Regions from separate parts of the Lelliottia sp. RD5 genome, predicted to be linked through region 2. Evidence: predicted binding sites of a transcription regulator. Region 2 holds the regulator's gene; the other holds the start of a gene.
What was found. The regulator PhoB, encoded in region 2, activates phosphate uptake and scavenging genes when phosphate is short. The targets are predictions, from matches to a motif close to CTGTCATAAAACTGNCNNAT.

Region 1 (15,575 bases), on a different contig from region 2:
GGTCAATGAAGGCAAAAGCCGTATTGAAATCGCCCTCGATTTAGGCGAAGTGAAAGCCGGTGAGTTCCAGGAGCCGATTTGCGAACTGGAACTTGAGCTACTGGAAGGCGATGCGGATGATGTGCTGAAGCTGGCGCGTAAGCTGGTGGGCCAGTCAGGTCTGCGTCAGGGTAGCCTGAGTAAAGCCGCGCGCGGTTATCATCTTGCCGCCGGAAATGCACCGCGCGAGCTCAAGCCAACGACTATTCTGCGCGTTCCTGCAAAAGTCAGCGTCGAGCAAGGCCTTGAAGCCGCGTTGGAACTGGCGCTGAGCCAGTGGCAGTACCATGAAGAGCTGTGGGTTCGTGGCGTGAAAGAGGCAAAAGCCAACGTGCTGTCCGCCATGGGGCTGGTGCGCAGCACGCTGACGCTTTTCGGCGGCGTGGTTCCGCGTAAAGCGAGCGCTCACTTACGCGATTTCCTGACGCAGACGGAAGCCCTCATGGCGACCGATATCTCCGCGCAAACGGCGGTCTACAGCCCGCAAACCGCTGCGGCAAAACTGGCGTTAACCGAATTTCTGGTAACACGCGGCTGGCAGCCATTCCTCGATGATAAAGCGCAGAAAAAAATCGCGGATTCATTCAAACGCTTCGCGGATACGCATATGTCCCGCAGTGCTGCGGAGCTGAAAACGATTTTTGACCGTCCGCTTGGCGATCAATACCGCGATCAGCTGATTCGTCTGACGCGCGATATCGACAGCATTCTGCTGCTGGCAGGCTCCTACGACGGCGTGAAAGCGCAGGCGTGGCTGGAGAACTGGCAGGGGCTGCGACACGCCATCGAAACGCGTCAACGTATTGAAATTGAACATTTCCGTAATGAGGCTATTTCGCAAGAGCCGTTCTGGCTGCACAGCGGAAAACGTTAACTCAGGCAAGGAACCCCCAGCATGCCGCTTTCTTCACTGTTACAGCAGCACTGGCAGACGGTTTGTGACCGTCTGCCAGAATCGTTACCCGCGTCCTCCCTAAGCGAGCAGGCGCAGCAAGTGCTTACCTTTAGCGATTTTGTTCAGGAGAGTATTACCGCCAATCCTGAATGGCTGGCTGAACTTGAGACGGCGCCGCCGCAGGCGGATGAGTGGCAGCATTATGCCCAGTGGCTAAATGAGGCGTTAGCCGATGTGGCCGATGAACCGACGCTGATGCGCGTGCTGCGCCAGTTCCGTCGTCGGGTGATGGTTCGCATCGCCTGGGCACAATCGCTGGAACTGATAAGTGAAGAAAGCACATTGCAGCAGTTGAGCTGTCTGGCGGAGACGCTGATCGTGACGGCGCGCGACTGGCTGTACGACGCCTGCTGTAAAGAATGGGGCACGCCGTGCAGTGAAGAGGGCACGCCGCAGCCGCTGATGATTTTAGGCATGGGCAAGCTGGGCGGTGGCGAGCTGAATTTTTCGTCGGATATCGATTTGATTTTTGCCTGGCCGGAAAAGGGCGCAACGCGCGGTGGTCGCCGCGAGCTGGATAACGCCCAGTTCTTTACGCGTCTGGGGCAGCGCTTAATCAAAGCGCTGGACCAGCCCACTCAGGACGGTTTTGTCTATCGCGTGGATATGCGTTTACGTCCGTTTGGTGACAGCGGTCCGCTGGTGTTGAGCTTTGCGGCGCTGGAAGATTATTACCAGGAGCAGGGCCGCGACTGGGAACGCTATGCGATGGTCAAAGCGCGCATCATGGGCGATAACGGCGATGTGTACGCCAGCGAGCTGCGCGCCATGCTGCGCCCGTTCGTGTTCCGTCGTTACATCGACTTCAGCGTGATTCAGTCGCTGCGCAACATGAAAGGGATGATTGCGCGAGAAGTACGTCGTCGGGGTTTGAAGGACAATATCAAACTCGGTGCGGGCGGCATTCGCGAAATCGAATTTATCGTTCAGGTGTTCCAGCTGATTCGCGGTGGACGCGAGCCGTCGCTTCAATCGCGCTCGTTGCTACCGACGTTAGAGGCCATTGATCAGCTGCATCTGCTGCCGGAAGGCAACGCGCAAACCCTGCGCGACGCGTATCTTTATTTACGCCGCCTGGAAAACCTGCTGCAAAGCATTAACGATGAGCAAACCCAAACGCTGCCGGGCGACGACCTGAATCGTGCACGTCTGGCCTGGGGGATGCGCGTCGATGACTGGCAGGCGCTGACCGAAAAACTGGATGCGCATATGGCCGGTGTGCGGCGCATTTTTAACGATTTGATTGGTGATGACGAGAGCGACACGCAGGATGATACGTTGTCCGAGCATTGGCGCGAGCTGTGGCAGGATGCGCTGCAGGAAGACGACACCACGCCGGTGCTGGCGCATCTCAGTGACGATGACCGCCATCGCGTGGTCGCGCTGATCGCCGATTTCCGTATGGAGATGAACAAGCGCGCCATTGGACCGCGTGGACGCCAGGTGCTTGATCACCTGATGCCGCATTTATTGAGCGACGTCTGCTCGCGCGCCGATGCGCCTGTCCCGCTGTCTCGCGTGACGCCGCTCCTCACGGGGATCATCACGCGGACAACCTATCTTGAGCTGCTCAGCGAGTTCCCCGGGGCGCTCAAACATCTGATTTCCCTCTGTGCGGCATCGCCGATGGTGGCGAGCAAGCTGGCGCGTTATCCGCTGCTGCTTGATGAGTTGCTCGATCCCAATACGCTGTACCAGCCGACCGCGATGGATGCCTATCGCGATGAGCTACGCCAATATCTGCTGCGCGTTCCGGAAGACGATGAAGAGCAGCAGCTCGAAGCGTTGCGCCAGTTCAAGCAGGCGCAAATGCTGCGCGTGGCGGCCGCGGATATCGCTGGCACGCTGCCGGTAATGAAAGTCAGCGATCATTTAACCTGGCTTGCCGAGGCGATGATCGACGCAGTGGTGCAGCAGGCCTGGGGGCAGATGGTGGCGCGTTACGGTCAGCCAACGCACTTGTCGGATCGCGAGGGGCGTGGTTTTGCCGTGGTGGGCTATGGCAAATTGGGCGGCTGGGAGCTGGGTTACAGCTCCGATCTGGATTTGATCTTCCTTCACGATTGCCCGGTTGACGTTATGACCGATGGCGAGCGCGAAATCGACGGGCGTCAGTTCTATTTGCGTCTTGCCCAGCGCGTGATGCATCTGTTCAGCACTCGTACGTCGTCCGGGATTTTGTACGAAGTCGACGCGCGTCTGCGCCCGTCCGGTGCGGCGGGCATGCTGGTTACCTCTACCGAATCTTTTGCGGAATATCAGCAACACGAGGCATGGACCTGGGAGCATCAGGCGCTGGTGCGCGCCCGCGTGGTATACGGCGATCCGCAGCTTAAAACGCAGTTTGACGCCATTCGCCGCGATGTACTGATCGCGACGCGTGAAGGCGAAACGCTGCAAACTGAAGTGCGTGAAATGCGCGAGAAAATGCGTGCGCATCTCGGCAATAAACATCGCGATCGCTTTGATATCAAAGCCGATGAAGGGGGAATTACGGATATTGAGTTTATTACGCAATATCTGGTGCTCCGCCATGCGCACGCCAAACCGAAGCTGACACGCTGGTCTGATAATGTGCGCATTCTGGAGCTGCTGGCGCAAAACGACATTATGGATGAGCAGGAAGCGCAGGCGCTCACCCACGCGTACACCACGCTTCGTGACGAGCTGCATCATCTGGCGTTACAGGAACAACCGGGCCATGTGGCGCTGGACTGTTTTACCGCTGAACGCGCTCAGGTGTCTGCAAGCTGGCAGAAGTGGCTGGTGGACCGTGCTTAACGTTTCCCCGTCATCCTTCGAGCGACAGATGCGTTGGCATTCCTCGCTTATCCCAGTCACATACTGGAGTAAGTTCCTGGGGATTCGCGGCGTTGCCGCCTGCCTGTCGCTCGAATGATTTAGAGGATAATTGTGATATTATCGCGCGCAAATTGTGAATCTTTCTGGAGTCAGGAATGAAAGTAACACTGCCAGAGTTCGAACGTGCTGGAGTTATGGTAGTCGGTGATGTGATGCTGGACCGCTACTGGTACGGGCCGACCAGCCGCATTTCCCCTGAGGCACCGGTCCCGGTTGTCAAAGTGGACACCATTGAGGAGCGTCCTGGCGGCGCGGCAAACGTGGCGATGAATATTGCCTCTCTGGGCGCGCATTCGCGTCTGGTTGGCTTGACGGGCATTGACGACGCGGCGCGTGCGCTTAGCAAAACGCTGGCCGACGTTAACGTGAAGTGTGATTTCGTTTCTGTGCCAACGCATCCGACAATCACTAAGCTGCGCGTGCTTTCGCGTAACCAGCAGCTGATCCGCCTCGACTTTGAAGAAGGTTTTGAAGGCGTCGATCCCGAGCCGATGCACGAGCGCATTGCGCAGGCATTGGGCAGCATTGGCGCGCTGGTACTGTCTGACTACGCCAAGGGCGCGTTGGCCAGCGTGCAGCAGATGATCCAGCTGGCGCGAAAAGCGGGCGTTCCGGTTTTAATCGACCCAAAAGGCACGGAATTTGAGCGCTATCGCGGTGCGACGCTCCTTACGCCAAACTTGTCCGAATTTGAAGCGGTTGCCGGCAAGTGCAAAAACGAAGAAGAGATCGTTGAGCGCGGGATGAAAATCATCGCTGATTTCGACTTCTCCGCGCTGTTGGTCACCCGTTCCGAACAAGGCATGACGCTGTTACAGCCGGGTAAACCGCCGCTGCATATGCCAACGCAGGCACAGGAAGTTTATGATGTGACCGGCGCGGGCGATACGGTGATTGGCGTCCTGGCGGCAACGCTGGCGGCGGGCAACTCTCTGGAAGAGGCGTGCTATTTCGCTAACGCGGCCGCCGGTGTGGTCGTGGGTAAACTCGGTACATCAACCGTTTCTCCGATTGAGCTGGAAAACGCGGTGCGCGGTCGGGCTGATACCGGCTTTGGCGTGATGAGTGAAGACGAGCTGAAAGTGGCCGTCGCAGCGGCGCGTAAGCGCGGCGAGAAAGTCGTCATGACCAACGGCGTATTCGACATTCTGCACGCAGGCCATGTTTCCTACCTGGCGAACGCGCGCAAGCTTGGCGATCGTCTGATTGTCGCGGTGAATAGCGATGCATCCACAAAACGTCTCAAAGGTGAAACGCGTCCGGTGAATCCGATGGAGCAGCGCATGATCGTCCTCGGCGCGCTGGAAGCCGTAGACTGGGTGGTCTCATTTGAAGAAGACACCCCGCAGCGCCTGATTGCCGGTATTCTGCCCGATCTGCTGGTGAAGGGCGGAGATTATAAGCCGGAGCAAATCGCGGGCAGCGAAGAGGTGTGGGCAAACGGCGGCGAAGTGATGGTGCTGAATTTTGAAGACGGGTGTTCAACCACTAACATCATTAAGAAGATCCAGAAAGACAGCCAGTAAGTCGGGCATGCATTCAGGATATTAAAAACGGGCCGCGCGGCCCGTTCGTTTTTTTCTCCCTCTCCCTGTGGAAGAGCGCGGGGTGAGGGCATCAGGCCTTACATCCCCATGACGTGCGCAGATTATTCCGCTTCGTCTACCGGTGGGATCGCCGGAGCCGGTTTCACTTCAGCTGTCGTACCGCGATTTTCAAGCTCGGTCAGACGCTGTTCCAGCAGCGCGATTTTTTCGCGGGTGCGTAACAGGACTTGAGTCTGCACATCAAACTCTTCGCGGCTCACCAGATCAAGACGCGTCAGCTGTGACTGCAACACCTGGCGAATTTTCTTTTCGACGTCATCACCAAACTCACGAATGCCTTTTGGCATGGACTCATGAACCTGACGGGCAATTTGTTCAATTTTTTTCGGGTCAATCATTGTCGTTTCCCTTGATCAGAAGGCGTTAGCGACCATTGTAGCGTGTAATTTCTTCTCAGATACACAAAATCATTCAGGTCGTAGATAACTCAGCGCAGGCTGCTGAAGGAATTATATAAACCAGAATTGTTTGAAGCTTATGCATTGCCCGGGTTAATCAATAGCGTTATAGTTATCTCGCTTATTCTCAGGGCGGGGCGAAATTCCCCACCGGCGGTAAATCAGCCTTGCGCTGAAAGCCCGCGAGCGCTTTAGGTGAAAACGTAAAGGTCAGCAGATCCGGTGTAATTCCGGAGCCGACGGTTAGAGTCCGGATGGGAGAGAGTAACGATCAAGTCGGGCATGGCCCGCTCACGTTATCTTTTTGCCGCTTATACGGCGCTCCTAAGACTGCCCTGATTCTGGTAACCATAAAGTTAATGAGGTTTTTTTACCATGAATCAGACGCTACTTTCCTCTTTTGGCACTTCTATTGAACGTGTTGAACACGCACTTGATGCACTGCGCGAAGGCCGCGGTGTGATGGTGCTCGACGATGAACATCGTGAAAACGAAGGTGACATGATCTTCGCCGCAGAAAATATGACCGTTGAGCAGATGGCGTTGACCATCCGTCACGGCAGCGGCATTGTGTGCCTGTGTATCAACGAAGAACGCCGCAAACAACTCGACCTGCCAATGATGGTTGAGAACAACACCAGCGCTTTCGGCACCGGTTTTACCGTGACGATTGAAGCTGCACACGGCGTGACAACCGGTGTTTCTGCTGCTGACCGTCTGACGACCGTTCGCGCCGCTATTGCGGATGGCGCGAAACCGTCTGACCTGCATCGCCCGGGCCACGTGTTCCCGCTGCGCGCGCAGGCGGGTGGCGTGTTAACGCGCGGTGGTCACACTGAAGCGACTATCGATCTGGTGACGCTGGCCGGCTTTAAGCCCGCAGGCGTTTTGTGTGAACTGACCAATGATGACGGTACGATGGCGCGCGCGCCGGAGTGTGTCACTTTTGCTCGTCTGCACAATATGCCGGTGGTGACGATCGAAGATCTGGTGGAGTATCGCCAGGCGCACGAGCGTAAAGCCAGCTAAAGAAAAACGCCGGGTTTGCCCGGCGTTTTTTTATCCGAATCCTGCCGTTTGCAACAGCACCAGACTTAATCCCATCACCGACATTCCGCACAGCACGCCGTAGCTCGGGTTGTTGTTAGGATCGATCTCTTTTGCCAGCGGCATCAGTTCATCCACCGATAATGCGACCATAATTCCTGCCACAGCTGCCATAATCGCAGCCATCACTACCGGCGAGATCATGCTGCCCAGAATCAGCCAGGCCAGCACGCCGCCTAAAATTTCTGCCAGACCTGAAATTCCAGCCCACAGAATCGCCGTACGTTTTGAGCCTGTCGCGGCATAAACCGGCCCCGCAACCGCCAGTCCTTCAGGAATATTGTGTAAAGCAACGGCCAGCGCGATACCAAAGCCCAGTTCAAGGTTATTACTGGCCGTCACGTAAGTCGCAACCCCTTCCGGGAAGTTATGCAGGCTGATGCCCAGCGTCAGTAAAATGGCGGTACGTTTGATATTACCGCGAGCGGGCTTAGCGTTTTTCTGCATCAAATCTTGTGGATGCGCGTGCGGGAGCATTTTGTCGAGAGCAAAATAACCCAGCAGCCCCACGACAAACATGCCGTAACCCATGACGGGCGACATACCGTCGGTCCGAAGCGCCGCAGGCAACATTTCCATTAGGGAAATCAACAGCATAATCCCCGCCGCGAAACCCAGAGAAAACGCCAGCACGCGGTTAGACGGTTTCTGACCGATTACGCCAAGAATCGCACCAATAAAGGTCGCGCCCCCCGCAAGTAGGGTCAGAATCAGCGGTACTGACATTCACGTCTCCTTATGAAAATGCGTCTTACCCATGCTAATAATGAATCCGCAGCAAAGCGAGAGGGCATTCTCTGCTTTACAGACTCCTTACATTCAAAATTTCTGAAGATCATCATCATGCTTATCTGAGTTCATCTTCGGACGATAGCGCGTAATGTAGCGTTATTAAATCGACACCTTATGTAAGGATATCACCATGACTTCTTCTCGTATGCCAGCACTGTTTTTGGGCCACGGTAGCCCGATGAACGTCCTGGAGGATAACGTTTATACGCGTGCCTGGCGTGAACTGGGTGAGACGTTGCCGCGTCCAAAAGCGATCGTGGTGGTGTCTGCACACTGGTTTACGCGAGGTACTGGCGTGACGGCAATGGAAGCGCCTAAAACCATTCATGATTTTGGCGGTTTCCCTCAGGCGCTGTATGACACGCATTATCCCGCGCCAGGATCGCCTGAGCTTGCACAGCAGCTGGTGGATCTTCTGGCTCCCGTTCCGGTCACGTTGGATAAAGAAGCCTGGGGCTTTGACCATGGTTCGTGGGGCGTGCTGATCAAAATGTATCCGGATGCTGATATCCCGATGGTGCAGTTGAGTATCGACAGCACCAAACCGGCAGCGTGGCATTTAGAGATGGGGCGCAAACTGGCGAAGCTGCGCGATGAAGGCATCATGCTGGTCGCCAGTGGTAACGTGGTTCATAACCTGCGCACGGCGCGCTGGCACGGTGAAAATACCCCGTATCCGTGGGCCACATCGTTCAATGATTTTGTCAAAGCGAATTTGACCTGGCAGGGCCCGGTGGAAGAGCATCCGCTGGTGAATTACCTGGATCATGAAGGCGGTTCACTGTCTAACCCGACGGCGGAACACTTTTTACCGCTGCTGTATGTTCTGGGTGCGTGGGATGGTCAGGAGCCAGTGAGCATACCGGTGGACGGCATTGAGATGGGCAGTCTCAGCATGTTGTCAGTGCAGGTGGGGTAATGATCTCTCTCCCGCAGGGGAGAGAGAATCAGATATTACTCGACAAAAATGTGCGGATAGAAGCGCGACAGATCCTGTGTGATCAGCGCGCGATCTTCACGAATGCCAATCCCGGCTGGCTGATCGTTGATGAGCCAGCTTCCAATCAGGACGTAGCTGTCACCAAATTTCGGCAGCGGGTAAAATTCCTGAACGATCATGCCTTCTTCGCCATACGGCCCTTCGGCAGCTTCCAGGGTTTTGCCGTTTTCGATAATCGAAACGTTGGCCCCTTCGCGTGAGAAGATCGGCTTGATGACGTATTTGTCCATCGGTGGATGATCGTCTTCAGCGAAGTACGCTTGCAGCAGATTGGGGTGATTGGGGAACATCTCCCACAGCATCGGCAGCAGCGCTTTATTGGAGATAATGCTTTTCCAGGCAGGTTCCAGCCAGCGTACGCCTGCGTCCTCCAGTTTGGTGGAAAACACTTCGCGCAGCATGAATTCCCACGGATAGAGTTTGAACAGGTTGCTAATCACCTGATCTTGCGTATCCGTGAACTGTCCGCGCTCGCCTAAACCGATATCTTCGATGTACAAAAATTCAGTGGCGACTTCCGCTTCTGCCGCGCAATCCTGCAAATACTGCACTGTTCCACGATCTTCAACCGTGTCACGACAGCACGCAAGATGCAGCAGATTGAACCCGTGCTGCTCGCGCAGCTCGGCGAAGCGTTCGATCAGCTTTTCCTGCAAACTGTTGAACTGATCGCTGCCTTCCGGCAAGTTGCCCGCGGCGACCTGATCTTCGAGCCAGATGTACTGAAAGAACGCCGCTTCATACAATGAGGTCGGGGTATCTGCGTTATTTTCCAGCATTTTAGGATCGCCCACGCCATCCCACGCCAGGTCGAGGCGGGAATAGAGAGAAGGCTGATTGGTCTGCCAGGCATGACGCACAAAGCCCCAGGTATGCTTAGGGATGCGGAATTTGGTCATCAGCTCATCGCTGGCAATCACTTTTTCCACAACCTTGAGGCACATCTGATGCAGTTCGGCGGTGACGTCTTCGAGTTTCTCAACCTGAGCGAGCGTCAATTTGTAGTAAGCATCCTCACACCAGTACGGTTCGCCGTACATGGTGTGGAAATTAAAGCCGTATTCGGTCGCTTTTTCGCGCCAGTCCGGGCGCTCAACAATACTGACTCGTTCCATTATCAGCCGCCCATTGAGCGCGTGGAAGAACCCGTCGCGCTACGCTGCATGGTGGACTGTTTTGCAACCGAGTCGCCAAACCCGCCACGCGTCACGGTGCTGGTGGTTGCCGGTTTTGGTGCCATGGCAGTTTTTGGAACGGTCGCAGTGCGGCCTGGCTGTGCAGCACCGTAGCCTTTGCCGCTGGCGTCGGTGTATTTACCGTAAGCCGGGCTATTTGGATTTTTAGAGCTGAACAGAGGCTGCTGCTGGAAGCCCGCGCCGCCGCCCATCATACGGCCCATCATGTAGCCCGCCATCAGTGGCATCCAGAAGCTGCCGCTGGATTGTGCTTGCGCCTGGTTTTCTGGCGCCATGCCTGCCTGGGCAGGCGCTTGCTGACACTGACCTTCACCGAATTCGGCGATACAGTCTTCACGCGTCGCATATTTTGGCGCAGTGCGTTCGGCTTCTTTCAGCGCATTGTTGTACGCAGTGGTACATTCTGCGCTTTTACCGGTGGCGCTTGAGCAGTCATCGGCATTCTGATACATCGATACCGTTTCGTCGGATTGCTCACATCCCGCCAGCAAAAATACGGCGGTGATCGCCAGAGCGACCGGAGTGAGATGGCGTGCGTTCCAGTTTTTGCGGAACGAGGCGTGATTAATCGTTTTTGTCCGTTTCATTTTTGTCTTCCAGGACCCAGTGGTATTACATAGGAAATAAGGCTTAGGATAGAGGATGAGTGGTTGAAAATGAAGCGCAGAGGGAGCGTCAGGGGGATCTTTACGTTGGCTTACGTTTATATGTCGACTGGAGCAGAGCTAACCCGGCCTATGGAGCCATAGACCGGGTTTTAACATCAGTTACGGAACGGGTTACCGGCTGAGTTTTTGGTGGTCGTGCGAGCCGCTGCGGGCTGTGCAACAGGGGCGGCACCGTTGGCGTTATAGCCATCAGCGCTGGCATCCTGCTGTGGGTTTTCCGGCGCGACGTTTTCAGGCGTTGTCGGAATTGGCTTGCCCAGCGTACTGTTCAGCATCTGCAGATCCTGCTCGTTCAGCGTACCCAGAGCTGATTTAATATTCAGCTGGTTAATCAGGTAGTTGTAACGTGCGTTGGAGAGCTGTTGTTTGGCGTTAAACAGCGTGGTGGTCGCATCCAGCACGTCAACAATGGTACGCGTACCGACCGAATAACCGGCTTCTGATGCGTCCAATGAACTCTGCGCCGACACAACAGCCTGTTTGTAGGCGTTGATGCTGCTGATAGAGGCATTCACGTTGTTGAACGAAGAGCGCACGGTCTGCACCACGTTGCGGTGTGCGCTTTCCAGCTGTTCGCTTGCGCCAACAAAGTTGTACTGAGCTTGTTTAACCTGAGAGTTAACCATACCGCCCTGATACAGCGGCATGGAGAAGCTCAGGCCCACTTTATTTTGGCCCACATTGCTGTCGTCAAACTGCGAAGCATTGGCACCGCCGGTTTTAGAACCGCTATAAGAGGTGTCCGTGACGGCACTGGACGCCGTAAGACTCAGGGTTGGCAGGTGACCATCCTGTGCCTGACGGATTTGCTCGCGTGCCAGATCCTGGCTCAGACGTGCCTGTAACAGCGCCAGGTTGCGGTTTTCTGCTTCTTTCAGCAGGGCGTTAACGGCCTGCGGTTTATCCGTTTTGAAGTTGTCGACGTTCAACGAAGCCAGTTCAGGATAGTAATTGCCCGTCACCTGACGCAGAGATTCCAGCGCGTTATCAAGGTTATTACGCGCGGTCACTTCGTTCGCCAGTACGGTGTCGTATTGGGAGCGGGCGTTCTGCACGTCAGTGATTGCGACCAGGCCTACGTTAAAACGCTGCGTGGTTTGATCCAACTGACGATAAACTGCTTGTTTCTGCGCTTCGGTGTAGGAGAGCGAATCGATCGCGCTCAACACGTTGAAGTACGCCGTTGCGGTGTTCAGAATCAGTGATTGCTGATCCGTCTGGTAGGTGACGTCCTGAATGCCCGCGCTTTTCTCTTGAAGACTCAGCGCACGCCACTTGGACATATCAAACAAGGTTTGCGTTAATTGCAGAGATGCGCCGGTGGTGTTGGAGTTAACACCGTTGCTGTCACGGAATCCATTGCCGTAGGTATAATCTGCACCTAAGCCCAACTGCGGCAGCAACGGGCTGCGTGCTTCGTTAATTTTTTCGAACGCAGCATCACGATCGGCAGCCGACTTACGCAGCTCAGGGTTGCCCAGACGTGCTTGCTGATAAACCTGTAACAGGTTTTCTGCCTGGCTCATCGCGCTGAAGCCCGTCAGGCTCAGGCCGATAAGGATGGGGAGCAATTTCTTCATTTGCATTCCTTGTTGTGAAGCAGTATTAGCGCTGATCTCGTTAAAAATATTTGCCGATTCTAACAGAATCATCCACACCAAAAGGTTGGCGTTACGTGCCATCCGGCTGTAATTTGCATCAATCTATCATATAGCCTTTGAAACGGCAGCCAAACAGCCTTGAAATTCATAATTTCATCATGATTATGACCAGGAAACCGTTATGCAAAAACCAGATGAATTGCCAGTGACGTTCACCAAAAACGATGTAGAAATTATTGCACGGGAAAAGTTATATAGCGGATTTTTTTCACTGGAACTTTACCGTTTTAGGCATCGCTTGTTTAACGGTGAAATGAGCGGAGAAGTTCGACGTGAAATTTTTGAGCGCGGGCATGCCGCAGTCTTGCTACCCTTTGACCCAGTGCGCGATGAAGTGGTATTGATTGAACAGATACGGATTGCGGCGATGGATACCAGCGAAACCCCGTGGCTGCTGGAAATGGTCGCAGGCATGATCGAAGAAGGTGAAACGCCGGAGGATGTCGCCCGCCGTGAGGCAGAGGAAGAAGCCGGGCTGAAAGTGGGCCGGACGAAACCCGTTCTGAGCTATCTGGCAAGCCCTGGCGGAGCCACCGAGCGCTCTTCTATTCTGGTGGGGGAAGTGGACGCCACGATCGCGGAAGGTATTCACGGTCTGGCAGATGAAAACGAAGATATTCGTGTTCATGTGGTGAGTCGGGAACAGGCTTACCAGTGGGTAAAAGAGGGGAAAATCGACAACGCGGCCTCTGTCATCGCTTTGCAATGGCTCCAGCTGCATTATCAAGACTTACGAAACGAGTGGAAAAAATGAAGCGTTATACACCTGACTTCCCAGAAATGATGCGTTTGTGCGAAACCAATTTCGCGCAATTACGCCGCCTGTTGCCGCGTGATGACGCGCCCGGCGAAATGGTAAGCTATCAGGTGAGCAACGCGCAGTATCGATTAACGATTATTGAATCGACTCGTTACACGACCCTGGTAGAAATCAAGCAAACGGCTCCTGCGATCAGCTACTGGAGCCTGCCGTCGATGTCGGTACGGCTTTATCATGATGCGATGGTGGCCGAAGTGTGTTCAAGTCAGCAGATCTTCCGCTTTAAAGCGCGGTATGATTATCCTAATAAAAAGTTGCATCAACGCGACGAAAAGCATCAAATTAACCAGTTTTTAGCCGACTGGCTAAGATATTGTTTTGCACATGGAGCAATGGCGATTCCGGTTTGTTAGCGTCATAAACCTACCTAAGGACACCATTTGGAAAGCCTGTTAAACCTGACTGTTGCTGGTGGGGCGCCAGTCAGGATATTACAAATCACTGATACCCACCTGTTTGCCGAAAAGCATGAAACGCTGTTAGGTGTAAACACCTGGGAGAGTTATCAGGCGGTACTGGATGCCATTCACGCCGAGAATCGCCACTGCGATTTGATAGCGGCTACGGGCGATTTGGCACAAGATCAAAGCGCTGCGGCCTATCAGCATTTTGCGACAGGGATCGCGAGCTTTAGCGTGCCCTGCGTCTGGTTACCCGGCAATCATGATTTTCAGCCAGCGATGTACAGTACGCTGCACGATGCGGGCATTTCACCCGCCAAGCGCGTGTTTGTGGGTGAACACTGGCAAATTTTGCTGTTGGATACGCAGGTGTTCGGTGTCCCGCACGGTGAGTTGAGTGATTTTCAGCTGGAGTGGCTGGAGAATAAACTCGCTGCCGCTCCTGAGCGTCATACCCTGCTGTTACTGCATCATCACCCTTTGCCTGCGGGATGCAGCTGGCTCGATCAACATAGCCTGCGCAATTCAGCGGCGCTGGATCGCGTATTGTCCAAATATCCCCATGTCAACAATCTGTTGTGTGGTCATATTCATCAGGAACAGGATCTCGACTGGAACGGCCGCCGTTTGCTGGCGACGCCGTCGACGTGTGTCCAGTTCAAACCGCACTGCGCCAACTTTACGTTAGACACGATAGCGCCAGGCTGGCGCTGGCTGGAACTGCATGCCGATGGCTCGCTGACGACGGAAGTTTGCCGTCTGCAAAGTGCGACGTTCCGCCCTGATACCGCGTCAGAAGGATACTGATGTCTACGCTCCTTTATTTACACGGGTTCAACAGCTCCCCGCGTTCCGCGAAGGCGACGCAATTTGGTCAGTGGCTCGGTGCGCATCATCCGCACATTGAGATCATCGTTCCGCAACTCCCGCCGTATCCGGCTGATGCCGCAGAGATGTTGGAGTCCATCGTGATGGAACATGGCGGTGAATCGTTCGGCGTCGTGGGCTCTTCGCTGGGCGGTTATTACGCCACCTGGCTCTCGCAATGCTTTATGCTCCCTGCGGTAGTTGTTAACCCGGCAGTACGGCCCTTTGAGCTGCTGAGGGACTTTCTCGGGCAAAACGAGAACCCCTACACCGGACAACAATATGTGCTAGAGTCACGCCATATTTACGACCTCAAAGTTATGCAGATAGACCCGCTGGACGCGCCCGATCTTATCTGGCTGCTGCAACAGACGGGTGATGAAGTGCTGGATTATCGCCAGGCAGTGGCGTATTACGCCTCTTGCCGCCAGACTGTAGAAGAGGGCGGAAACCATGCTTTCACGGGCTTTGAGAATCATTTCACCCAGATTGTCGATTTTCTTGGACTGCACAGCCACTGACAATCACTGCGAATTGCTAGTTAAATCATGACGCAAACCTATAACGCTGATGCCATTGAGGTACTCACCGGGCTTGAGCCGGTTCGCCGCCGCCCGGGGATGTATACCGATACGACGCGCCCAAACCACCTGGGCCAGGAAGTGATTGATAACAGTGTGGACGAAGCGCTGGCGGGTCATGCCAAACGCATCGACGTCATTCTGCACGCCGATCAGTCGCTCGAAGTGATTGACGACGGACGCGGCATGCCGGTCGACATCCACCCGGAAGAAGGGGTTCCAGCCGTTGAGCTGATCCTCTGCCGTCTGCATGCGGGCGGTAAATTCTCCAATAAAAACTACCAGTTCTCCGGCGGCCTTCACGGCGTGGGGATCTCTGTGGTTAATGCCTTGTCAAAGCGCGTGGAGGTCACCGTACGCCGTGATGGTCAGGTGTATAACATTGCGTTTGAAAACGGCGATAAAGTGCAGGAATTACAGGTCATCGGGACGTGCGGCAAACGCAATACCGGTACCAGCGTGCATTTCTGGCCGGACGAAAGCTTCTTCGACAGCCCGCGTTTTTCTGTCACGCGCATGACGCACATCCTGAAAGCGAAAGCGGTACTGTGCCCTGGCGTTGAAATCACCTTCAAAGATGAAGTCAACAACAGCGAGCAGCGCTGGTGCTATCAGGACGGT
Region 2 (15,575 bases):
TCGTCTGGAGTTGATGAGTACTCGCGACGGAATGACCGGCGTGTTCAATCGTCGGCACTGGGAAATTCTGTTACGCAATGAATACGACACGTGCTTACGGAGCCATCGCGACGCCGCCATTTTGATTATCGATATTGATCATTTTAAAAATATCAATGATACGTGGGGCCACGACGTGGGCGATGAGGCGATTATCGCCGTCACGCGTCAACTGCAACTGGCGTTACGTGCAGGGGATCTGATCGGCCGTTTTGGTGGCGATGAATTTGCCGTGGTGATGAGTGGAACACCTGCGGAGAGTGCGATAGCGGCGATGTCTCGCGTGCATGAACGGCTGGCGGCGCTCACCTTACCCTGTGCCCCGCAGGTGCGCTTGCGTATCAGCGTTGGCGTGGCACCGTTAACACCGGAATTTGGACACTACCGTGAATGGCTGAAAGCGGCTGACGTTGCGTTATATAAAGCGAAAAATGCCGGACGCAACCGCACCGAAGTGGCCGCCTGACGCCCGGCAATCGTTATCAGGATTTACTCAGCTGTTCTGACTTTTCCATGCATTTGCTCATCGCTTCGATCACCGCAGAGCGGAATCCGCGCTCCTCGAGCACCCGCACGGCTTCAATGGTGGTCCCGCCAGGCGAGCACACCATATCTTTCAGCTCACCGGGATGTTTCCCCGTTTCCAGCACCATTTTTGCAGAACCCATCACCGCCTGAGCGGCAAATTTGTACGCCTGCGCGCGCGGCATTCCGCCCAGCACGGCAGCATCAGCCATCGCTTCAATAAACATAAAGACGTAGGCCGGGGCAGATCCGCTGACGCCGACAACCGGGTGGATCATCGGCTCGGCAATCACTTCGGCTTCGCCAAAGCAGCGGAAAATATTCAGCACGTCCGCCACGTCTTCAGACGTCACCAGCGCATTCGGTGTGACAGAGGTCATGCCCGCATTCACCAGCGACGGCGTGTTTGGCATGGCGCGGACGATTTTACGGTCGTGACCCAGCGCGCGCGCGAGCTGATCCAGCGTGACGCCCGCTGCAATTGATACCACCAGCGTCTCTTTGTTGAGGCTGGAGGTAATGTCGCTCAGCACTTTAATCATGATGTTAGGTTTCACGGCACCGAAGACGATATCGGCAATCTGGGCCACTTCCTGTGCGCTTTCGGCAGCGTTAATCCCGTACTGATCGCGAAGGGCAGCCACTTTATCCGGTGACGGGGTGTACACCCAAATTTGTCCCGGCAACACCTGGCCGCTGGCGATCAGGCCGCCGAGAATGGCTTTTCCCATGTTACCGCAGCCAATAAAACCGATTTTCTTATCCATCACGTCTCTCCGTAATTATGCGTTTTGCGTTCTACTCTATAGCTTAACGTGGATTTTTCTTCAGGGCTAAAGCTTACGCTGCTTTGCCTGTCGACGAAAAGCAGGCGACAATAGCCGCTCATGCTAAACAAGGGAGACACTATGGCGATTTGGGTGGATGCGGATGCGTGTCCGAATGTCATCAAAGAGATTTTGTTTCGCGCCGCTGAGCGCGTGCAGATGCCGTTAACGCTGGTGGCAAACCAGAATTTGCGCATTCCGCCGTCAAAATTTATTCGCTCGATGCGCGTCCCTGCCGGCTTTGACGTGGCGGATAACGAGATTGTGCGGCTGTGCAGCCCGGAAGATTTAGTGATAACTGCGGATATCCCGCTGGCCGCGGAAGTTCTGGAAAAAGGGGCGGCAGCACTGAATCCGCGCGGCGAGCGTTACTCGCCGTCGACCATTCGTCAGATCCTCACGATGCGTGATTTCATGGATACCCTGCGCGCGAGCGGCGTGCAAACGGGTGGACCTGACACGCTTTCCCAACGCGATCGGCAGCAATTTGCCGCTGAGCTGGATAAATGGCTGCTGGAAGTGAAACGCCGTACCGCGTAATGATAAGCATTGCTAAAATGTGATAGAGTATGACAACCGCAGGGTTGTCATCATCAGATGCTTTGCAGTAAAGTAAACGCACCCACATATGCAATGATTTCTTTACAGGGTGCGATTGATATTCTCAGTGTTTACGCTCTCTGTCATACACACATATTCTTGCTGTAATCCAATTTTTACAATTACTTTGTGTACTAGTTTAATGGTATTATTGCTCGTTTTTTGATTTCACACGCCGCAACCTCGCGGTATCAAGGGGAACACCTGGTTATGACCCAACCCATCTTTTTAGTTGGCCCTCGCGGCTGCGGGAAAACCACCGTCGGCCTCGCACTGGCGCGCGCGTGTCAAAGCCAATTTGTCGATACCGATCACTGGCTGCAAACGAAAGCCGGGCGGACTATCGCGGAGATTGTGGAAAAAGAGGGCTGGGAAACATTTCGTGCGCTTGAGACCGAAACCCTGAAAGCCGTCACGGCACCGTCGAGCGTCATTGCGACCGGCGGGGGCATTATTCTGGCGGAACATAATCGCGGCTTTATGCGTGAGCACGGCATCGTCATTTATCTGTGCGCGCCCGTCGCCACCCTGGTGGAACGGCTCGAAGCATTTCCGGAAGAGGGGCAACGTCCTACGCTCACCGGAAAGGCGATCGGTGACGAAGTGAGCCAAGTGCTTGCTGAACGCGATGCCCTTTATCGTGAAGCCGCGCATCACGTCGTCGATGCGTCGCAGACGCCGGAACAGGTTGTCAGCCAGATCGTTACCGCGCTGCGTCTGGCTTGCGCCAGCTAGCAGGCGTCTATACTCATAGTTCAACGTTAAAAAAGGATGAACTATGCCAACCAGACCTCCCTATCCACGCGAAGCACGAATCGAAACGATTGAAAAAGGTAACGGCGATCAAACCGTTACCTGGTACCAACTGCGCGCGGATCACCCGAAGCCAAACTCACTCATCAGTGAGCATGAAACTGAGCAGGAAGCGCTGGATGCGAAGCGCCGCTACGAAGACCCCGATAAGACCTGACATAAATCTGAAAGCGGGGATAAACGTGCCTGCATCACACTTTTGGCTCAGCGTGAATGTTAAGTGAGAGTTAATATTTAGTTATTACAGTTAGATTCGGAAACGGTGAACGATCTTTACACTTCGGTGTAAAGATCTGCTGCTACGCTTTTGAGCTGTTTAACCTGAAACAAGAGCCGCGCAGCGTAGTGAGCTTGTGCCTGTATAAGTGCAGTGGCAGTAATGAAAGGCGACAACGAAAATGAAGGCAACATTGGCGATCCTCACCATTGGTGTGGTTCCTGTTAGCGAAGTGTTACCGCTCTTAACGGAGCATGTCTCTGAACAACAGATTACGCATCTCAGCCTGCTCGCTGGGATCGGTCGGGAAGAGGTCATGGAAGACTACGCGATTGGGACCGGGGAGGATTCGCTGCCGACATTGTTAAGCGACGGTGCGCTGGCGCATGTCTCGCACCAGAAAGTTGAGCGGGCGTTGCAGGGCATCATCGAAGTCCTCGATAATCAAGGGTATGACGTTATTCTGCTGATGAGCACCGCGCCGATCTCCGGGTTGGTCGCTCGAAATTCTATTCTGCTTGAACCCATGCGCATTATTCCACCGCTGGTGGCCTCCATTGTGGATGGTCATCAGGTGGGCGTTATCGTCCCGATCCAGGAACTGCTGGATAATCAGGTGAATAAATGGAAAGTCCTGCAAAAAATGCCGCTCTTTGCGCTGGCCAATCCTATCTGGGACAGCGAAACAAAACTCATCGCCGCAGGGCGTGAACTGCTCGACCAGGGGGCGGACGTTTTAATGCTCGATTGTCTGGGATTCCACCAGCATCATCGCGATTTACTGCAAAAAGCGCTCGATGTGCCTGTGCTGTTATCCAACGTGCTGGTGACGCGCCTGGCGTCTGAATTATTGGCCTGATGATTTTGCGTGACAGGCACGAAGGATGGCCCCTATAGTGGATTTTTCTCCAAAGACATAAGGGCCAGTTCATGCTTCAGAGTAACGAATACTTTTCCGGTAAAGTGAAATCCATTGGTTTTACCAGCAGCAGTACTGGCCGTGCCAGTGTTGGCGTCATGGCTGAAGGGGAATACACCTTTGGTACCGCAGAGCCCGAAGAGATGACGGTGGTTAGCGGGGCGTTAAACGTGCTGTTGCCGGATGAAACAGAGTGGAAAGTGTATACCGCTGGACAAGTTTTCAACGTCCCTGGCCATAGCGAGTTCCATCTGCAGGTTGCGGAACCGACGTCTTATCTGTGCCGCTATTTGAAATAGTGATTCTCCCTCTCCCCATGGGGAGAGGGTTTCACAGCCTTAACGCTGTGCTTCTCCGCCTAAACCTTCGACCAGGTTTTTAATCAGCGCGGCCAGTTCACCCGTCATCAGGATGAAGTCGGCATCAAAGCGTCCGCTGACATCTTCGCGCTCAATATCTTCGTTTTGATCGCGCAATTCATCGCAGAACTTCAGACGTTTAATCGAGCCGTCATCGCACATCACAAACTGAATTCGCTGCTGCCAGTCGAGCGCCAGCTTGGTCACCAGTTTGCCGGCTTCAATGTGTACCGCAATTTCGTCACACACAAGATCCTGTTTCTTCGCGCGGATCACGCCGCCATCTTCAAGGATCGCTTTTAATTCGGCTTCATCAAGCAGCTGGAACCCTTGCGCCGGACTGCCGCTGCGCACCCATTCGGTGAGCGTCAGTTCGATAGGATTTTCCATCGTCAGCGGAACGACCGGCAGTGACCCCAGGCTCTTACGCAGCAGGGCCAGCGTATCTTCCGCTTTTTTGGCGCTGGCGCAGTCAACCATGATCAAATCGTTGACGGTGTCGATCCACATCATGGTCTGGTTGAAACGGCTAAAGGCGCGCGGCAACAGCGAGTGCAGCACTTCATCCTTCAGTGAATCTTTTTCCGTTTTTTTCAGCTTACGGCCCTGTTCAGCCTCAAGCTTGAAGATCTTGGCTTCCAGCGCCTGCTTCACCACCGGGGAGGGCAGGATTTTCTCTTCTTTACGGGCGCAAAGGATGATTTGACCATTGGTCGTGTGGGTCAGTGCATCGCTTTGTGAACCCATCGGTGCAACCCAACCGGTTTTCGCCATATCCTGGCTACCGCAAGGGGTAAACGTGTACGCGGCTAACTGTTTTTCCATCTCTTCTGCCTGCAGCGAAACCTCGCGGCTGAGACGGTAAACCATCAAATTTTTGAACCACAGCATGATAATTTCCACGGTCTTGTCGTTAAATCAGCGGGCATGATAACGAATTGTGGCATGGCTTGCATTGCTAATCAGGTGGCCTGCTTCTACTCTGTTGATAATCAAAATAATGAGGAGAGTCCTGTGCGTATTGGTATTGATTTGGGCGGCACCAAAACAGAAGTCATTGCGCTTAGCGATCAGGGCGAACAATTGTTCCGACACCGCCTGCCTACGCCGCGTGATGATTATCAGCAAACCATTGAAACGATCGCCTCGCTGGTGGAGATGGCGGAAAAGGCAACGGGACAGACCGGCACTGTGGGGATGGGAATTCCGGGTTCGATTTCGCCTTATACCGGGGTCGTGAAAAACGCGAACTCCACATGGCTTAACGGTCAGCCCTTTGATAAAGATTTGAGCGTGCGCCTGAACAGAGAAGTGCGTCTGGCGAACGATGCCAACTGTCTGGCCGTTTCGGAAGCGATAGACGGTGCAGCTGCGGGCGCGCAAACGGTATTTGCGGTAATTATTGGTACTGGCTGCGGTTCTGGCCTGGCGTTTGGTGGACGCGCGCACATTGGCGGCAACGGGACGGCGGGCGAATGGGGGCACAATCCGCTGCCGTGGATGGACGAAGATGAACTGAAATACCGCGCCGAAGTGCCGTGTTATTGCGGTAAACAAGGCTGTATCGAGACCTTTATTTCCGGAACCGGATTTGCCACCGATTATCGTCGGTTGAGCGGACATGCGTTAAAAGGCAACGAGATTATGCGTCTTGTCGAAGAGCACGATGCCGTTGCCGAGCTGGCGCTCAATCGCTACGAAATGCGTCTGGCGAAATCGCTGGCGCATGTGGTGAACATTCTCGACCCGGACGTGATCGTCCTCGGCGGCGGGATGAGTAATGTTGACCGGATCTACACCACGGTTCCGCACCTGATGAAGCAGTGGGTCTTTGGCGGCGAATGTGAGACCCCGCTCCGCAAAGCGGTGCATGGCGATTCAAGTGGCGTACGCGGCGCAGCGTGGCTGTGGCCGCAGTAATTCTTGATGTTGAAGCACTCAAGATGGCAGCCAGGAATAAAAGACTTAAAGCGACGACTGGTCCGGCTGTAAATCGCTGAGTCGTTGACCAAAGGCCGGGGCGACGCGCAGGGATGCGCGGAGAGGGCGTGACCTGCAGGGATGCAGGATCGCGCCCGACTCGAAGCCGGAGGGAATAAGACGAAGGCACCGCGTAGCGGCGATTTTCTTGCCGGGAGCCCGGGTCGCCAGGGCGGCGGCGATTGAGCCGCCATGGCACGTTCACTGGTTCCGTTTTTATAGAGAGGCGCGTGTCTTGAAGTGAACGGAATCACCTCCTGAGCAACATGTTCCCCCTCATTCTGACCCTCTTCCTCAATGGAGAGGGGAACGGCTGTACCTCTCATCAAGAGGTGAGATACCCTCACTCCACCGCAAACACCTTATCCAGCTTGCTGTAGCCCAGTCCATTAATTTTCTTCACTTTGATCTGCACCGGAATGCGCTCTTTCATCGCCTCCACATGACTGATCACGCCGATGGTTTTCCCCGTCGCATTCAGGGCATCGAGCGCATCGAGCGCGGTATCCAGCGTTTCGCTGTCCAGCGTGCCGAATCCCTCGTCGAGGAACAGGGAATCAATGCGCGTTTTGTGGCTCACCAGGTCAGAAAGCGCCAGCGCCAGCGCCAGGCTCACCAGGAAACTCTCTCCCCCGGAAAGGGTTCGTGTGTCACGCACCGCGTCGGCCTGCCACGTATCCACCACTTCCAGCTCCAGCGCGTCGCTCGCTTTGCGTTGCAGAAGATAGCGGCCATGCAGGCGATTCAGCTGCTGATTCGCCAGCCACACCAGATTGTCGAGCGTCAGCCCCTGAGCGAATTTACGGAAGCGATCGCCCGTACTGGACCCGATCAGCGCGTTCAAATACCCCCAGTCATCCGCAAGGCGAGCGGCTTCGTCAATCTGCTGGATAAGCGCCTGCTGATGCTGCCGGTTCTCGCCATCCTGTCTGAGCTGCTGGCTGATCTCACCCTGACGGGTGCTGTTTTCACGCAGACGTTGCGCCAGTTGCTGGAGTTCATGCTGCAATGTCGGTGCATCCAACTGCAATCCTTCCGGGCGTTGTTCCAGATGTTGGTTGAGCAATTGATTTGCCTGACGCACCAGCGCCGTCGCTTGTTGAATCTGGTTTTCCAGCGTCTGTTTTAACGTTTCCAGACGCTGCATTGTGTCGGCATCAAGCAACGCGCTCAGGAATGCCTCGCCGTCGGCGAACGCGCTTTTTGCCAGCGCGGCGGAAAACTGAGCCTGCGATTGCTGCATGCGCTCGGTTTCCAGGCTTTCCTGCTGCTGCAATGTCGCGAGTTGGCTTTGCAGCGAGACGCATTCATTGTGGATCTCGCGCCAGTTATCAGGAATAACGGATTCCGCGTCTTCGGTGTCCGTCGCGGGCAGCGTATCCAACAGCGGTGTTAGCGCGTTGATACGTTCCTGAAGGGCGGTGAGCTGTTTCTGCTGCGCTTGCCAGTGCGACGATTCGTTTTCGCGATCGGTGAGCCAGAGCGTTTCAGCGCCCTCATCGGGGATCTGCAATGACAGCGCATTCAGCGCGTTTTCCAGCGTCAGGCGTGTTGCCGCAATCTGCTGCTGGAGTTGCCGCTCCTGGTGTTCCTGCTCGTTAAGCTGGCTTTGTAAGGCCAGACGCTGGCTGAGCTGATACAGCTGGCGCTCGTAATGTTCCTGTTCGTTCAGCCACGGGGCAATATCATCCTGAATGTTCAACGTCACGTTCAGTGTTGCACAGACTTCGCTCCATGCGTGCGTGAGCGTTTGTGCCTCCCGGGAGAGCGTCTGCGCCTCTTCGGTGTCGCGCTGGATCTGACTGGCCAGGGCATTGACTTGCCCTAATACCAGCAGGCCTTCTTCTTTCAGCGCGGCGACTTCTTTTTCCATCGCATCACGGCGGCGCTGGTTTTCTGATATCTCTAACGTCTGATACTGCTTCACCGAAGGGTGTTCAGTTGAACCGCAGAGCAAGCAGGGTTTTCCCGCTTCCAGACGCGCTCGATAACTCTCAAGATCTTTAATCTCGGCCTCTCGCTCGCATAAGGCCTTAATATCCAGATAGTGCTGGTTTTTCTCTTTGTATTGCTGTCGGCGCAGGGCCAACGTCTCGTTAAGTTTTCGCTGCTCCGCCTGCGCCTTTTGCACGCTTTCAGCGTTTTGAGCGATGCGCTTTTGCAGCGGTTGATAACGGGCGTGAAGGGTGGTCAGCTGCTGGCGAGACGCACGCGTCGCCGTTTGCTGGTCCATCGCCGCAGCGACATCATCGGCGGTCAGCGTCAGGGCGATCTCTGGTACGTTCGCCAGTTTTTGCCGCAGCTCGGTGATACGTCCGGTCAATGTCGCTATCTGACTTTTGTCGCGATGAAGCTGAGCGAAATGGGCACGCCAGCCTGCGATTTCCTGACCCCACAGACGGAAGCGGTCATGCCCGGCGAGCCACTGTGTCAGCGCAGACAGCTCGGTTTGCAGCTGGTCGCGGGCGCGCAGCGCACCGTTGCGGATGCGCGCACGGAGCGCCGCCCTGGACAGTAAGCGAGTATTCACTTCCTGAGTCTGCTGTTTGGTTTGTGCGAGACGCGTCGTCTGCTCCTGCTGACGCTCCCAGAGTGGGCGCAGTATTGCAGCGGGCTGGGCGTGCAGCAATTTTTCGAGGTCTGGTGCGGCGTCGGTGAGCGCCTGTTGCGCCTCCTGTTGCGAGGTTAAAGCACGCTGCTGTTCGCGCTGAAGCTCTTCGTGACGGGTCAACCAGTGAAAATCGCGCTGGTGATTCTGTTGTTGTAGCAGCAGCGTTTTCTCTTCGTCAGTAAGCACCTGCAAACTTTGCTTCAACTGCTGTTGCTGCTCGTCGCTCAGTAAAATCACGCCAGCCGCTTGGGCTTCACGCTTTTCCAGTTCCGTGCGCGCGGCTTTGTGTTGTTCAAAGACTCTCGCGGAAATCTGACCGTAAATTTCGGTTCCGGTCAGTTCCTCCAGCAACTCGGCGCGTTCACCGGGTTTGGCATTGAGGAAGGCGGCAAATTGCCCCTGCGACAACAGCATTGAGCGTGTGAAACGATCGTAATCCAGCCCGGTCAGCGAGGCCGTTTGCTCAATTTTGTCTGTGGCTTTGTCAGACAGGATTTTACCGTCTTCACAGCGGGCCAGCTCTACGCGCGGCGCCTGTAAATTCCCGTCTGGCTGATTACGCGCACGGCTCTGGCTCCAGAATGCGCGATAAGCGATGCCTTTAACTTCAAATTCTACCTCCGCCAGACATTCAGCGGTGTCGCGCGTCATCAGATCATTTTGTGATTGTGTGACTTTATTCAGACGCGGCGTCTGGTGATACAGCGCGAGGCAGATGGCGTCAAGCAGGGTGGTTTTCCCGGCGCCGGTTGCGCCGGTTATCGCAAACAAACCGTTGCTGGCGAACGGCTCAGCGGTGAAATCTATCTTCCATTCGCCCTTCAAAGAGTTGATGTTTTTCAGGCGCAGGCTGAGAATTTTCATGCGTTTTCTTCCTCATCATTGAGCGCATGCAGCGTATGGGTGAACAGCTCGTTGAGTCTTGCGCGCTGCGCGTCGTCAATTTCTTCCTGCGCCAGTCGGCGTTCAAAAACCTCTTCGACCTTCAGCTCGCTGAGCGTTTCGCGCTGCGCACTGAGCAGAATTTTCTCACGCTGTTCGCGGCTGCGACGCACCAGTAATACCTCAACGGGCAGCGTTTCCGTGAGCGCCTGGATTTTGCGCTGCATATCGTGCAGATAGTCATCCGTCGTGATTTCGATATCCAGCCAGACGGGCGGGATTTGCTCCACATTGCGCCACTGCTCAAGCTGCGCGGTGATGACCGCCAGATCGCCTTTCAGCACCACCAGCGGCTGCGTCACCGGCACTTCCAGGGTTTCTACCGCGTGCAGTTTTCCGTCGACAAAACTCACCAGATGCACGCTTTTGGGCTTGCCCGTTTCGTCAAAGCTGAGCGAAATGGGCGAGCCGCAATAGCGGATATGTTCGCTGCCGCCAATCTTCTGTGCCCGATGGATATGCCCGAGCGCGATGTAATCGGCAGGCGGGAAGTTCTGCGCCGGGAACGCATCCAGCGTACCAATATAAATTTCGCGTACCGCGTCGCTTTTACTGGCACCGACGGTGGTTAAATGGCCGGTGGCGATGACGGGTAGCGCCGCCTCACCGCGTAAGGCACAGGCGTCGAGATATTGCTGCTGATAGTAGTCGGTGATGGCCTGCAGCAGGTGCTGTTGCTTTTCGCCGCCGGTCAGTCCGGCCTGGCTTTGCACGATGTCGCGCGGACGCAAAAAGGGGATCGGGCAGATAACGGCGCCCGGCGTGCCGTCGCGTTTTTTGATGATTTGCGGTGCGTGCCCGGCGTTTGCCACTACAGTGGTATTCAGAAAGGCCAGAATATCGCGCGACTCATTCAGCGTTGCCACCGAGTCGTGATTGCCCGCGACGATGACCAGATGGCAGCCCGTTTTCTGTAAATTGACCACGAAGCGGTTATAGATTTCGCGCGCATAGCTGGGCGGCGATCCGGTGTCAAAAATATCACCGGCGACAATGATTGCGTCAACCTGGTGCGTTAGCGCCGTTTCCAGCAGCCAGTTCAGGAACGCTTCGTGTTCGGCCGCGCGGCTTTTACTGTAAAAATTTTGACCCAGATGCCAGTCCGAGGTGTGAAGTATGCGCATAACAGATCCGTGGCAAAAAAAGGTGAAAGGGATTATACACTTGATCCTTCAGGCCGCCTCTGTGTTGGCTGCATCGGCCCAATTCTGAGTGTTACGGGCGTCAGCATGGGGTTCCGAAATGTGACGGTGTTAGCTAGCGTGACGGTTTTTGCGGTGATAAATGTCCTGGGAACGGGAATTTACAGCTGTAATAAAACAATAGTTTGCTATTCATAGTGGTAATGTTTTTCATAAATCTGTCATAAATCTGACGCATAATGACGCCGCATTACAAACTTTTAACCTCAATAAGACAGGGTAAAGTATGGCGAGACGTATTCTGGTCGTAGAAGATGAAGCTCCGATTCGTGAAATGGTGTGCTTCGTGCTCGAACAAAACGGTTTTCAGCCGATAGAAGCTGAAGATTATGACAGCGCGGTGAATCAGCTGAACGAACCCTGGCCTGATTTGATTCTGCTTGACTGGATGTTGCCTGGCGGCTCTGGACTGCAATTTATCAAACACATCAAACGTGAAGCGATGACCCGCGAGATCCCGGTTGTGATGCTGACTGCGCGCGGCGAAGAAGAAGATCGCGTGCGCGGGCTGGAAACGGGTGCGGATGACTACATCACCAAGCCGTTTTCACCGAAGGAGCTGGTGGCACGTATTAAAGCGGTGATGCGCCGTATTTCACCGATGGCGGTGGAAGAGGTGATTGAGATGCAGGGGCTGAGCCTGGATCCCACGTCGCATCGCGTGATGACGGGTGAAAACCCGCTCGACATGGGACCGACCGAATTTAAGCTATTGCACTTCTTTATGACGCATCCGGAACGCGTTTACAGTCGTGAGCAGTTGCTGAATAACGTTTGGGGAACCAACGTCTATGTTGAAGACAGAACGGTTGATGTGCATATTCGCCGCTTGCGTAAAGCGCTGGAACACAGCGGCCACGATCGCATGGTGCAAACGGTCCGCGGCACGGGTTATCGTTTTTCGACCCGTTTCTGAACACTGACAGGAGTGTGACGCGTGCTGGAACGTCTGTCATGGAAAAGGCTCGTTTTTGAACTGATCTTATGCTGTCTCCCGGCCTTCATTTTGGGGGCTATTTTTGGTTACCTGCCGTGGTTTTTACTGGCGGCAGTGACCGGCCTGTTGATCTGGCATTTTTGGAATTTACTGCGCCTGTCGTGGTGGCTGTGGGTGGATCGCAGCATGACGCCACCGCCCGGTAGCGGAAGCTGGGAGCCGTTACTTTACGGCCTGCACCAGATGCAGATGCGTAATAAAAAGCGTCGTCGCGAGCTGGGAAGTCTGATAAAGCGCTTTCGTAGCGGCGCAGAGTCGCTGCCGGATGCCGTGATCCTCACTACCGAAGAAGGGACGATTTTCTGGTGTAATGGTCTGGCACAACAACTCCTTGGACTCCGCTGGCCGGACGATAATGGCCAGAACATACTGAATCTACTGCGTTACCCCGAGTTCACGCTGTATCTGAAAAAGCGTGAATTTACTCGCCCGCACAATCTGGTGCTGAATAACGGCCGTCACCTTGAGATTCGCGTTATGCCCTATAGCGATAAGCAGTGGCTGATGGTGGCGCGTGATGTTACCCAAATGCATCAGCTTGAAGGGGCGCGTCGTAATTTCTTTGCCAACGTCAGCCATGAATTGCGCACCCCGTTGACCGTGCTTCAGGGGTATCTGGAGATGATGCAGGAGCAAACGCTGGAAGGCGCGCCGCGAGAGAAAGCATTACATACGATGCGCGAGCAAACGCATCGCATGGAGGGGCTGGTGAAGCAGCTTCTGACGCTGTCGAAAATTGAAGCCGCCCCGACGCTGGCACTGAATGAAACCATTGATGTTCCGATGATGCTGCGTGTTGTGGAGCGGGAAGCGCAGACCCTGAGCCATAAAAAACACCAGCTGACGTTTGAGGTTGATAGCGCGCTCAAAATCCTCGGCAGTGAAGAGCAATTGCGCAGTGCGATATCGAATCTGGTCTATAACGCCGTGAACCATACGCCGGAAGGCACACACATTGTGGTGCGCTGGCAGCCTGTGCCGATGGGGGCTGAGTTTAGCGTTGAAGACAACGGACCGGGCATTGGGCCGGAGCACATTCCGCGTCTGACCGAGCGTTTCTATCGCGTCGATAAAGCGCGCTCACGACAAACCGGCGGCAGTGGGCTGGGCCTGGCGATTGTGAAGCATGCATTGAATCATCACGATAGTCGTCTTGATATTCAGAGTACGCCGGGCAAAGGTACGCGATTCAGTTTTGTTATCCCGGAACGATTAATTGCCAAAAAAAGTGCCTGACAGCCGGTGTGTCAGCCTTACTTTCCACAGGCCAGCGTTTGCTGGCCTGTTTGCTTTGCAGTCAAGCAAAACGCGGATGAATTTTATACGGCTGATGCTTTTTTGTTCGCATGATTAGCCATGGGTTTTTCTTATACTTAGCGGATTGTGCTGGTCTGTATTTTCATGCTGGCATATTGTTCTGGTTTTAAGATCCCTCCTTGCCTTTAAACGTTATAAGCGTTTAAATTGCGCCCCATATACTGTCAGACCGACTGTATTTGCGCGGTAAACCGAAAAACTATTCTTCGCTGCGCCAGGACGGGAGCATATCCCGCTGAAATTGAGTTAATTTTCCGCCGTATCGTCCCGTTAGGGATGGCGAAAATCTCAACGTTTTCAACACCACATCCACAGGCAGTAAGGTTCTATGACCCATCACTTAAAATCGCGTGACATTATCGCGCTGGGCTTTATGACTTTCGCGCTGTTCGTCGGCGCAGGTAATATCATTTTTCCTCCCATGGTTGGCTTGCAGGCGGGTGAACACGTCTGGATGGCGGCGTTTGGCTTCCTGATTACGGCCGTGGGTTTGCCGGTGCTTACCGTTGTCGCGCTGGCGAAAGTGGGCGGCGGCGTTGATAGCCTCAGCGCACCGATTGGCAAAGTAGCGGGTGTTTTACTGGCGGTCGTGTGCTATCTGGCCATCGGGCCGCTGTTTGCAACACCGCGCACCGCGACCGTCTCTTTTGAAGTCGGTATCGCGCCGTTGACCGGTGACGGTCCGCTGCCGCTGCTGATTTACAGCGTGGTGTACTTCGCGATTGTCATTCTGGTTTCGCTCTATCCGGGTAAATTGCTGGATACCGTCGGCAATTTCCTTGCTCCGCTGAAAATCCTCGCCCTGATTGTGCTGGCGGTTGCCGCTGTGATTTGGCCTGCGGGCCCGATCAGCGATGCAATGGACGCCTATAAGAATGCGGCGTTCTCGAACGGTTTCGTTAACGGTTATCTGACGATGGATACGCTGGGCGCGATGGCGTTCGGTATTGTTATCGTCAACGCGGCACGGTCTCGCGGCGTGACCGAAGCGCGACTGTTGACGCGGTATACCGTCTGGGCTGGTCTGATGGCCGGTGCGGGCCTGGCACTGCTGTATCTGGCGCTGTTCCGCCTGGGTTCTGATAGCGCATCTCTGGTCGATCAGAGCGCGAACGGTGCCGCGATTCTGCATGCTTACGTTCAGCACACCTTTGGTGGTGCGGGCAGCTTCATGCTGGCAGTTCTGATTTTCCTGGCGTGTCTGGTCACGGCCGTTGGTCTCACCTGCGCCTGTGCAGAGTTTTTTGCTCAGTACGTTCCGCTGTCCTATCGCACGCTGGTGTTTATCCTCGGCGGTTTCTCGATGGCGGTATCTAACCTGGGGCTGAGCCACCTGATTCAGGTCTCTATCCCGGTGCTGACCGCGATTTATCCGCCGTGTATCGTGCTGGTGGTGTTGAGCTTCACCCGTCCGTGGTGGAACAATTCCTCCCGAATTATTGCGCCTGCCATGTTTATCAGCTTTATTTTTGGTATCCTTGACGGGATTAAAGCGTCGGCGATTGGCGGTATACTTCCGGCCTGGACTCAGCGTTTACCGCTGTCAGAGCAGGGGCTGGCATGGTTGATGCCTTCCGTTGTGGCACTGATTCTGGCGATTATCTGGGATCGAGCAGCAGGGCGGCAGGTCACTTCCAGCGCGCATTAATCAATCACAAATTGTTTAACCACGGGGCTTATGGCCCCGTGGTTTTTTGTTTTTTTCGTGTTGAATGGCAAGATTTAAATGGAAAGCACTAACAAACTAAAACGTGGCTTAAGCACCCGCCATATTCGCTTTATGGCGCTGGGTTCTGCGATCGGAACGGGTCTTTTTTATGGCTCGGCAGATGCCATCAAAATGGCCGGCCCGAGCGTCCTGCTGGCGTACATTATCGGCGGCGTGGCGGCGTATATCATTATGCGCGCGCTGGGCGAAATGTCGGTCCACAATCCCTCTGCCAGCTCTTTTTCTCGCTACGCGCAGGAAAACTTAGGCCCGCTGGCCGGCTATATCACCGGCTGGACCTACTGTTTTGAAATCCTGATTGTGGCGATTGCCGACGTGACGGCCTTTGGCATTTATATGGGCGTCTGGTTCCCGCTGGTGCCGCACTGGATTTGGGTGCTGAGCGTGGTGCTGATCATCTGTGGCGTTAACCTGATGAGCGTGAAGGTGTTTGGTGAGCTGGAGTTTTGGTTCTCCTTCTTCAAAGTCGCGACGATTATCATCATGATTGCAGCCGGT

Region 1: nudF (ADP-ribose diphosphatase) is a predicted target of PhoB. The motif match lies at 12,317-12,336, and genes of this name have one in related genera.

Annotation. Positions count from the first base shown of each region.
Region 1 is NZ_JBVYHQ010000002.1:230,825-246,399, forward strand. Features, by position in the region: gene AC0LWE_RS08880 (CYTH domain-containing protein) at 1-913, shown strand, start outside; gene glnE (bifunctional [glutamate--ammonia ligase]-adenylyl-L-tyrosine phosphorylase/[glutamate--ammonia-ligase] adenylyltransferase) at 935-3,775, shown strand; gene hldE (bifunctional D-glycero-beta-D-manno-heptose-7-phosphate kinase/D-glycero-beta-D-manno-heptose 1-phosphate adenylyltransferase HldE) at 3,952-5,382, shown strand; gene ubiK (ubiquinone biosynthesis accessory factor UbiK) at 5,505-5,801, opposite strand; FMN riboswitch at 5,981-6,131, shown strand; gene ribB (3,4-dihydroxy-2-butanone-4-phosphate synthase) at 6,237-6,890, shown strand; gene zupT (zinc transporter ZupT) at 6,921-7,694, opposite strand; gene ygiD (4,5-DOPA-extradiol-dioxygenase) at 7,891-8,679, shown strand; gene AC0LWE_RS08915 (glutathionylspermidine synthase family protein) at 8,715-9,875, opposite strand; gene AC0LWE_RS08920 (DUF1190 family protein) at 9,878-10,543, opposite strand; gene tolC (outer membrane channel protein TolC) at 10,720-12,204, opposite strand; gene nudF (ADP-ribose diphosphatase) at 12,407-13,039, shown strand; gene AC0LWE_RS08935 (DUF1249 family protein) at 13,036-13,458, shown strand; gene cpdA (3',5'-cyclic-AMP phosphodiesterase) at 13,486-14,313, shown strand; gene yqiA (esterase YqiA) at 14,313-14,894, shown strand; gene parE (DNA topoisomerase IV subunit B) at 14,922-15,575, shown strand, end outside.
Region 2 is NZ_JBVYHQ010000004.1:92,116-107,690, forward strand. Features, by position in the region: gene adrA (diguanylate cyclase AdrA) at 1-505, shown strand, start outside; gene proC (pyrroline-5-carboxylate reductase) at 522-1,331, opposite strand; gene AC0LWE_RS14585 (YaiI/YqxD family protein) at 1,473-1,931, shown strand; gene aroL (shikimate kinase AroL) at 2,202-2,726, shown strand; gene yaiA (protein YaiA) at 2,770-2,961, shown strand; gene AC0LWE_RS14600 (AroM family protein) at 3,203-3,880, shown strand; gene ppnP (pyrimidine/purine nucleoside phosphorylase) at 3,952-4,239, shown strand; gene rdgC (recombination-associated protein RdgC) at 4,279-5,190, opposite strand; gene mak (fructokinase) at 5,314-6,219, shown strand; gene sbcC (exonuclease subunit SbcC) at 6,623-9,754, opposite strand; gene sbcD (exonuclease subunit SbcD) at 9,751-10,956, opposite strand; gene phoB (phosphate response regulator transcription factor PhoB) at 11,261-11,950, shown strand; gene phoR (phosphate regulon sensor histidine kinase PhoR) at 11,972-13,267, shown strand; gene brnQ (branched-chain amino acid transporter carrier protein BrnQ) at 13,677-14,996, shown strand; gene proY (proline-specific permease ProY) at 15,075-15,575, shown strand, end outside.